Regions from separate parts of the Christensenella massiliensis genome, predicted to be linked through region 1. Evidence: riboswitches for the same ligand, from Rfam matches in the RefSeq annotation. Region 1 holds a riboswitch; the other holds the start of a gene.
The links. Region 1 has a riboswitch for thiamine pyrophosphate ahead of PUP29_RS04860 (ECF transporter S component). Riboswitches for the same ligand answer to the same signal wherever they lie in the genome.
Positions count from the first base shown of each region.

Region 1 (5,045 bases):
CCCGAGCCCTGCGAACGCAAGTACACGGCTTCCAAGCTGAAGCCCGTTTTCCACCGCCACATCTGAAAGAAAGCCCTCGCTCGTTCCTATCCCAATATTGGCCCCGGCATGAAATTTCATTCCCGTTACATACATGCCTACAGCCAGTATGGCAACAGGGATCATGATCTTCAGGGCCGTGCTCCACCGTATTTTAGAAAATGCAAGAACGATCAGGCACCCGCCGAAAATAACAAAATTGAGCGTAATGTTGTAGAAAAAGGCGAGAATCACAATAGGTGCAAGGACCCCGATCAGCTTCCATGAAGGATTGATCTTTTTCATACATCCATCCTCCGCTTCAGTTTGCCGTCCTCAAGCACATACCATATATCCGCGTAATCTGCGGCAAGCTGCCTGTCGTGCGTTGAAAAAATGAGAGTGAGGCCGTTTTCCTCTACGCGCTTCATCAAGAGCTCCATCACTGCCTGAAGGGAACGCGCATCCTGTGCATACGTCGGCTCGTCGCACACGAGCACCGAACAATCGTATGCCAGCAGAGCCGCGACTGCAAGCCGCCTTTGCTGACCCTGACTGAGCATAAAGGGAGACATCCTGCGGTAGCGCCACAGGCCTACCTCCTGAAGATATTCCTTGATTTTCTGTTCAAGCTCTTCCCCCTGATAGGTCTGCCGCAAGCTGACGGCCATTTCTTCGTATACGCTCTGCGCGACAAATTGATCCTGCGGATTTTGGAATACAAAGCCCAAGCGGTGTGCCATCGTTTTCCTGCGGATGGCTTTTAATTCCCTGTCCTCAAGACGAATGCTTCCCTTATAGGGTATGACGCGGCACAGGATAGAAAACAACGTGCTTTTTCCGCTGCCGGACGCGCCTGTTATGGCGTGCACCTTTCCCCGGTAAAAATCCGCATCCAGATCATGCAAAATGCTTTCCCCGCCATAGCCTGCGCACACACCGCGCAGCTTCAGCACCGGAATATCCGGCCTGTTCGCTTTTTGCTTTTCCCGGTAAGGCCGTCCCGGAAAGGCGATCCCACGCTCGCAAAAATCCGCTTCGTGCTCCGCGAGGTTTTCCCGCATGATGCCGCGTATCGCTGCGCGGGCCCCCTCCTCCAGCAAAATTGCTTCGTCCATGATCGGCAGCCATGGCGCAAACTGATGGTCTACGGCTACGATGCTCATTCCCCGCTCCCGATGCAGCTGGCCAAGCTTTTCCACCAGCCCGCGCGCGGAATCCGGATCGATATTCGCAAACGGTTCATCGAGAAGCAGCCATTGCGGCCGTATCAGAACAGCGCACGCGAGCATAACCTTCTGCTTTTCCCCGCCGGACAGCGTATGAAAGGACCGTTCCGCAAGATGCCTGATACCGCAGAAATCAAGCGCCTCCCCGATCTTTTTCCGCATTCCCGCAGGCTCATCGCCTTTATTCTCAAGGCAGAATGCAAGCTCGTTCTCCACTGTATCCATACAAAACTGGAGGTCGGGATTCTGGAACATCATCCCCACGACCGGCGCCCGTTCGTGCGGATAGAGACTGCCGAGCTCCTTTCCGTTTACCGTGACGCGCCCCTCATCTACTACACCCGCATTCTGAGGATATATCCCGGCCATCAAATAAAGAAGCGTGCTTTTGCCGCAGCCGGACGGGCCGGTCAGTATCGTGACCCGTCCCTCTGGTATCGCAAGTTCCGTATGGTCCACGACCTTATATTTGCTTGTTTCCATATAGCGGAATGTGAGGCCCTCGCACCGTATCCCGCCCGGCTCAATCGTGGAATGCATTCGTATATCCGCCGTTTTCTCCCGAAATATTTTTCTTCGTCATCCCTTTTTCCTGCATAAACGCGCTGAACCGGTCCCAGCGTTCCGGCCGTATCGTGCCCCAGCGCCCGTTTTCATTGAGATAAAGCCCGGAAATATATTGCTGGCTTTCCACAAGCAGATCGAGCGCAAAATGAGGCGTATAGCCGTGCAGGATCTTAGCAGCCTCTTCCGGATCGCTCGCTGCGTCGACGAACCCCTGATCGCTCGCCTTCACAAAAGCGCGGATCGCTTCCGGCTCCTCTTTGATCAGCCTTGTCTTTGCCGCTACGGCAGGCGCACAGAAGTCAAGCACCGGATCGAAATCTGCAAGGGCAAAATAATTACAGTCTTTATGTGCGTGCTTCATTACAAACCATTCCCAGTTCTTATAGATCCACACCGCGTCGCCGTCGTTTCCGAGCGTTTCTGCAATATCTCCTACGTCCTTATTGACCAGTTTTACCTTGGAATAGTCGCCGCCATCCTCCTCTACTGCGTAGCCGATCACCTTATGGAACCACTCCGGCGTCCAGTGCGTGAGGCGCTTCCCTTCCAGCGCGCGCGGACGTGTGATCCCCTCTTCCTTGAGGGAAATGATTCCCGAATCATTCACCTGTGTGAGCACTGCAATGGCCTGCACCTGCTCTTCCTCCGGCGTTTCATCCATATAGACGAGCATCGCGGGTTCCGGCGCGACTACGATGTCCGGCTCTCCGGCAAACTGGTGCCCGCAGCCGCCGAATTCTCCCTTGATTTTCAATTCGATACCCATATCCTGATAGTAGCCCTTTTTCAGCGCCACATAAAAACCTGTGTGGTTCGTATTGGCGAACCAATCCAATTCCATGTGAAGTGTTTTCATTGTATTTCTCCCTTTTTAGTCGTCCATAATATCCTGATGAACATATTTCGCGCCGACCGGATAGCCCTTCAGAACGCCCGTGCGCGCGAGCCCTTTTCCAAGCAGATTGCTGAGTACGCCGGCAAACAGGAGCGATGTACCGAGTCGTACCGCAAACATTCCGACCAGCATTCCGACCTCCAGAGCAGCATATCCATTCGTAAAATATGTCCAAATAAAACTCAGGATGCATGCAAATACAGCAGATACGCACATGCTCAACATATTATATTTCTTGTAGCGGAATACAGCAAAGCCAATCTCCAGTCCTGCGCCCTGAATGATCCCCGTCGTGATCACGATTGGGAAGTTTCCCATCAACAGCTCGAGAAACGCCGCCAAAACCTCCGTTACAAACGCAACACCCGGCTTCTGCATGATAAACGCCGCGAGCGTCGCCGCCATAAACCATACGCCATACATGAATTCAAGTCCAAACGGCGCAAGCCCAAACGGTGTCAGCGCTCCCTGCAATGCCATGCCAATGTAAAAAGCCCCCAGATAGATCAGGGCAAACAGGACGCCGAGTATTCCGATCATGATAATGTCCTTTAGCTGCCACGCATACCTTTTTATTTTTCCACTCATAATTCTTCCCTCTTTTCTGAACTCGCATAGCAAAAAGCACCGCATCGATTCCCGTTAAAAAAATCCTTTCCGCGGCCATACGGAAAGGATTTTTCCAACAAAATCTGTGCTCCCTCCGCCGGTATTAACCGGGTCAGGTTCAAGGGTCTAAGCTACTGCTTACTCTCAGCCGCTTACGGCGGCTCCCCTGCCTTTTTCTATGCAGTTTTATGGTTTTAATATATCAAAATGCAGTAACAATGTCAACGTTAAAGTTCCGTTCCCGCCGCGTCCGAAAGCTTTGTTTTGATTCGTGCAGAACGTTTCTGAACCGCATCCAAATGATTTTGAGCTGCTGCAAGAGAATTTTGTGTTTTACGCAGCGTATCCGCGAACACGTCGAACTCGCTTCGGATCTCCGCAAGCATCCGTTCTATGGCGGCGGAATGCTCTCTAATCGATAAGGTGCGGAAGCCTGCCTGCAGGCTGGTCAGAAAAGCACCGAGCGTGGACGGTCCTGTAACCATCACACGGTATTTGCTTTGCAGCCTGTCCACAAGCCCAAGACGGATCACCTCTGCGTACAATCCCTCGGAGGGCAGGAACATAACTGCAAAATCCGTCGTTTTAGGCGGCCGGATATATTTGCTGCTGATTTTTTTTGCTTCAGCTACGATCGCCTGAACAAACTCTTTTTGTGCTGCGGCGAGCGCTTGCCCGTCTCCCGCTTCCGCGAGCGCCGCTACGCGCGCATAACGGTCCATCGGGAATTTGGAGTCAATGGGAAGCAGGATGTTTTCGCCCTCGTCGCTTGGCATGCACACGGCAAATTCAACTGTACTATCATTCGCAATACGCACATTTTCTATAAATTGTCCGGGGGAAAGGAAGTCCGAAAGGAGACGGTAAAGCTGCACCTCTCCCCATATTCCACGCGTTTTGACGCCCGAAAGTATCTGCTTTAAATCGCCCACCCCATTGGTGAGCGCACGCACCTCTCCCATGCTTTTGTAGACCTGCTGAAGCTGTTCGCTGACACGCGCAAAGGAAGTCGTAAGTCCGCTTCTCAATGTAGTATCGAGCTTCTGGTCCACTGAGATACGGATCTCCGCCAATTTTTCCTCCACTGTCTGCCGCAGCAGCCCGATGTTTCTGCCATTCGCCGCGGACGCCTTATCCACGGTATCGAGCACCATGCCCGACAAAAGCTGAAACTGATTGATCAGTTCTGTCCGCAGGGCCGCATCATCGTTCGTTTCCCTTTTCTGCCGCAGCAAGATCACAGCACAGAGTATAACGAGCACGGCAAGGGCCGTTAAAATCAATATCCATTCCATATTGTTTTCTCCTTCTTTGCTTATCCTATATCCTATCATATCCGGTTTACAAATGGCAGAGCATTTCATGCACAAATTTTTGTCCGGCTTCTTGCCTCTTATAGTCTGTCAAACCTCCTGCTGAAACGCCCTCTTCCTCCAACAAGAAAGGATGCGGCCTATTTATTGCCGCATCCTTTCTTGTTGGAGCTATATATAACAGGAAGGAAATACTGTTTCACTTATACAGGGGGCCATAAGTCCTGCAGGCGCGGTAGTCCGCACCCTCCCGGTCCTGTGTGCCGAACGCGTTCCATGCCGCCGGCCGGAATATCCGCTCCCCGCTCACATTGTGCATGCTCACCGGTATCCTCAGCATGCTCGCCAGCGTGATCAGCTCCGCTCCCACATGCCCGTATACCGACGCTCCGTGGTTCGCTCCCCAGTTCGACA
Region 1 is NZ_CP117826.1:1,011,095-1,016,139, forward strand. It holds gene PUP29_RS04845 (energy-coupling factor transporter transmembrane component T family protein) at 1-324, opposite strand, end outside; gene PUP29_RS04850 (ABC transporter ATP-binding protein) at 321-1,787, opposite strand; gene PUP29_RS04855 (ABC transporter substrate-binding protein) at 1,771-2,670, opposite strand; gene PUP29_RS04860 (ECF transporter S component) at 2,686-3,297, opposite strand; TPP riboswitch at 3,391-3,496, opposite strand; gene PUP29_RS04865 (DNA recombination protein RmuC) at 3,546-4,613, opposite strand; gene PUP29_RS04870 (L-fucose isomerase) at 4,831-5,045, opposite strand, start outside.

Region 2 (5,045 bases), 310 kb from region 1:
AAGTATCGCATACAGGGCCGGTAAACAGCGAGAATGTTCACGAATTGATGGAAGGAAATAAGCGTTTTTCAAAAAATTTTAAAACTGTTGCAACGGCGGACGCTCTGCGGGGACATAATTTAGCCTTGATGCTACGCGAACATGGATATCGTGTGAATTTCACGCTTATGTTTGAACCGTATCAAACTCAATTAGCTCTACAGGCGAAACCTTATTTTATTAACAGCTTTATCCGCCACCGCGCGATGCAAAGTACATATATCAAATCAAGGCTTGACTGCTATGCGACAGACCGAGATAAAAACCATTTGATAGAATTGAGGGATTTTCTACTACAAAATGATTACTTATGCCCAGATGAAGCGGAAAAAGAACTGATTGACGTACTGAATATGGGAGAGGATATTTTAAATGCCCGACGGTTCAGAGATAAAGAAGGCAACGATGGGTTGGACGGAATCCGCCACAATCTGCGCGTAATGAGAGGTTGTAATTTAGAGGATACGCGGCTGATTATATGCAGCATGGAAGGAGAATATAACTATCCGGATATCGACAGGCTTCTTGCAGACCCGGAATTTTCAGACATGTCAGATCGGGTAGTGATTACGGCAGAACCGGGCTATCTTGCGCGTTTCACCTCGACAAATCAAGTCATTTCTTATCAGCGCAGGTTCATGAACGCTGCGAAAGGCATGAAATAAGGAGGGAAAAATGGAACAAAGGCGTATATTGATTCAATTACTGGACACAATCAGCCGTAAAATGATTGAGGTAGAACCGGAACTTACGGAGCTCGATTCAAAGATTGGAGATGGGGACTGTGGTATTGGTATTAAAACAGGATTTTCGGAAGTACTTGAAAAAATACCTCAATGGCAGGAAGATAGCATTTCCGATATTCTTAAAAAGACCGGAATGACACTCGTTTCGTCGATCGGAGGGACATCCGGAGCTATTTTGGGAACCGGTTTTATGCGCATGGCAATGCAGGCAAAGGACAAAATATACTTAACGATGAAAGATTGTGCAGATCTACTATGTGCAGCTTTAAAAGGAATGTCAGAGCGTGGAGAAAATACGCAGATAGGCGATAAAACGATGATTGATGCTCTTGCACCTGCTGTTGAAGTGTTTCGCAGAGCAGCAAAAACGCAATTGAATTTAAAACAGGGGTTGCGGGAAGCGGCAGTTGCAGCTAAAAAAGGTTCGGACAGTACGATTGATATGATTGCAAAAAAAGGACGTGCATCTTATCTCGGAGAACGAAGCCGTGGGAATCGAGACGCGGGCTCAATGGCGATTTATTATATGTTTGAGGCAGCGAGAGATTTTTTCGGAGCATGAAAGGAGAAAAAATATGAAAAAAATAATCAATAGGGCAGAAGACGCAGTGAACGAAATGATCAGTGGTTTGGTAGCTGCAAATCCAGAGTTGGTAGATTCTATTCCTGAAAAGCGGATCGTATACAGGAAACAGCTAAATAAAAAGAAAGTAGCGGTCATTACAGGATCGGGCAGCGGACATGAGCCAGACCAACTTGGTTTTGTAGGAAAAGGTATGATGGATGCGATCGTCGCGGGCCCTGTATTTGCGGCACCTACGGCCGATGCAATTTATGAGGCAGCCAAACTTACTGCAGGCAATCAGGGTGTTTTATTTATGGTCAAAAACTATACGGGCGATAGGGCACAATTTTCAATGGCGGCAGAAATGTGTGAAATGGACGGAATAAAAACGAAGACCGTTATGACAGACGATGATGTGGCTGTAAAAGACAGTACCTACACGGCGGGCCGGCGAGGTATTTGCGGAGCGATATTTGGCTATAAGGTCGTATGTGCAAAAGCAGAACAGGGAGCCGATCTTGAAACTCTTGTCGCACTTGCTGAGCGTGTCAATGCGAATACACGTTCTATGGGATTTTCATTGACTTCCTGCATTCCTCCTGCAAAAGGAACGCCTATTTTCGAGATTGAAGATGATGAGATAGAAATCGGGATAGGGATCCATGGCGAACCTGGGCGGGAACGTATGAAATGGCAGCCTGCAGATATATTAATAGAAAATATCGTAAAAAATATTCTGGAAGATCTACCTTTCCGTGCAAGTGATGAAGTTGCCGTTATGGTCAACGGTCTTGGTGCCACGCCTACAATGGAATTATATATTGCCTATCGAAAAGTAGCGGAAATGCTTGATGCTGCAGGAATCAAAACGTTTAGAAGCTATGTGGGAAACTATTGTACGTCCCTTGATATGGCGGGCTGCTCCGTTTCTTTGCTGAAATTGGATGAAGAGATGAAAACGCTCTTATTGGAGCCGATAGAGATCCCATTGCATATTTTCTAAATTATATTAGTATGAACGAATAAAAATCAATAAAACAGCTTGCATACCGTTGGAAAACGATATATACTATATAAAACAACTGAACATTAGGGAGCTTGTGAGACAGGCTGAGAGGAAAGTGTTACTTTCGACCCATAACCTGATTTGGATAATGCCAACGTAGGGATACTGAAATAAAGCATATTGAGCGGGAAGCTTCAGGTTTGGGGCTTCCCGTTTTGTTTTGCCCGGAGGAAAGCAAATGGTCAGGATCAATGGAGAGGCGGCGGATGCTGCCGGAAAGAGTATAGCGGAATATCTGGCGGGTACAGCCTATGACACCGGACGGATCGCCGTGGAACGCAACGGAGATATCGTTCCCAAAGCGCGATATGACGAAACGGTCCTTATGGATGAAGACGTCGTTGAGATCGTCAGCTTTGTAGGAGGCGGCTGAGATGATTCCATCAAGAGACGAATGGCAGGCTGCGTTGGAGCTGCGCCACGGAAGAGAACGGCAAAAAAGCTTTTCTTCCGCCGTTGTTGCCGTGTGCGGCCTCGGAGGCCTTGGCTCCAATATTGCGGTAGCGCTTGCCCGCGCGGGCATAGGGAAGCTGATCCTCATTGATTTTGATAGGGTAGACCTCACGAATCTTCACCGGCAGCAATATAAGGCGGAGCAGATAGGCAGGCTGAAAACGGAAGCCCTCTCGGAGAATTTGAAGGAAATCGCTCCTTATACTGCTTTGGAGACCCATACGGTGCGGATAGACAGGGAAAATGCCGCAGCGCTTTTAAAAGAGGCGGACATCGTCTGCGAGGCCTTTGACGATGCGGAATACAAGGCCATGCTTGTGGATACCGTAACAGAGAAGATGCCCGGGAAATATTTGATCGCAGCCTCCGGCATGGCGGGCTTGGGCAGCGCGAACGATATCAAAACGAGGAGGCTCACCAACCGTTTTTATCTTTGCGGTGATGAAGTCAGCGATGCCGCGGATGAGATCGGGCTCGTATCCGCCCGGGTGATGCTCTGTGCGGCGCATCAGGCGCACGCAGTGCTGCAGATTTTGGCAAAAGAAGCTTAGGAGAAAGAAGGAAGAAAAATGGAGCAGGATATATTATGGATAGGCGGACACAAATTTCACTCGCGGTTTATTCTTGGTTCGGGTAAATATTCCCTCGGACTGATCGAAGCGGCAGTACGGGATGCCGGGGCAGAGATCATCACACTTGCGGTCCGCCGTGCGAATACGAAAGAACGGGAAAGCATACTGGATTTTATACCAAAAGGGGTTACGCTGCTTCCCAATACGAGCGGTGCGCGGAATGCGGAGGAAGCCGTACGCATCGCGCGGCTGGCGAGAGAGCTCGGATGCGGAGATTTTGTGAAGATAGAGATCATGCGCGATTCCAAATATTTGCTCCCCGATAATCAGGAGACCATACGGGCTACGGAGGTCCTTGCAAAAGAGGGATTTATCGTCATGCCATATATGTATCCCGATCTGAATGCCGCGCGGGACCTTGCCTGCGCCGGCGCTGCGGCGGTCATGCCTCTGGCTGCTCCGATCGGTTCCAACAAGGGGCTGACCGCAAAAGAGTTTATTCAGATCCTGATAGACGAAATAGAGCTTCCTATTATTGTAGACGCGGGGATCGGAAGACCGTCTCAGGCATGCGAGGCGATGGAAATGGGCGCTGCCGCAGTCATGGCAAATACCGCTCTTGCCACAGCTGGAGATATCCCGATGATGGCTGCGGCATTCCGCCAAGGGATAGAGGCCGGAAGAAAGGCATATCTTGCGGGCCTCGGAAGGGTACTTGCACGCGGTGCGTCCGCTTCCGATCCGCTGACCGGATTTTTGCGCGACTGAGAGGAAAAGACAATGGATGATCGCTTTTTTGTAGATTCGGAATATCTGTCGCCGCAGGCATTGGAAAAAAAGCACAGGCTGGAGACTGACCCGTCCGTCCGCCGCAGCCACATGGAATATCTTCCCGGTATGGAACGGATCGAGTCGGATGTCTGCGCCAATGTCATAGGGCAAATGGAGGCCTATGATTATGCACGGTATACCGCGAAAGACGTACGGACGGCTCTGGAGCATGAGACCTGTTCGGTCGAAGACTTTAAGGCGCTGCTTTCGCCCGCCGCCGAGCCGTTTCTTGAACAAATGGCGCAGCGGGCACGGGTCGAGACGAGCAGGCATTTCGGCAATACCGTATATTTGTTCACCCCGCTGTATATTGCAAATTATTGCGAAAACTATTGTGTCTACTGCGGCTTCAATTGCTATAACCACATCAACCGCATGAAGCTGACGATAGAGCAAATCGAAAAGGAAATGAAAATCATTGCGGACAGCGGCATGGAGGAGATACTGCTCCTGACCGGAGAGAGCCGGACGCAGAGCGGTGTGGATTATATCGGGGAAGCATGCAGGCTGGCAAGGAATTATTTTCGCATGGTGGGCCTTGAGATCTATCCCGTCAATACGGACGAATACCGCTATCTCCACGAATGCGGCGCAGATTATGTAACGGTTTTTCAGGAGACCTACGACGCGGAGCGATATGAAAAGCTCCACCTGTTTGGGCATAAGCGCGTATGGCCCTACCGGTTTGATGCGCAGGAGCGCGCGCTTATGGGCGGCATGAGAGGCGTGGCGTTCTCCGCGCTGCTTGGGTTATCCGATTTCAGGAAGGATGC
Region 2 is NZ_CP117826.1:1,322,592-1,327,636, reverse strand. It holds gene PUP29_RS06450 (transaldolase family protein) at 1-704, shown strand, start outside; gene dhaL (dihydroxyacetone kinase subunit DhaL) at 715-1,347, shown strand; gene dhaK (dihydroxyacetone kinase subunit DhaK) at 1,361-2,353, shown strand; TPP riboswitch at 2,433-2,536, shown strand; gene thiS (sulfur carrier protein ThiS) at 2,595-2,789, shown strand; gene thiF (sulfur carrier protein ThiS adenylyltransferase ThiF) at 2,791-3,420, shown strand; gene PUP29_RS06425 (thiazole synthase) at 3,439-4,209, shown strand; gene thiH (2-iminoacetate synthase ThiH) at 4,222-5,045, shown strand, end outside.
Region 2: it holds a riboswitch for thiamine pyrophosphate, as region 1 does, so the genes downstream of both, thiS (sulfur carrier protein ThiS) here and PUP29_RS04860 (ECF transporter S component) in region 1, are expected to answer to the same signal.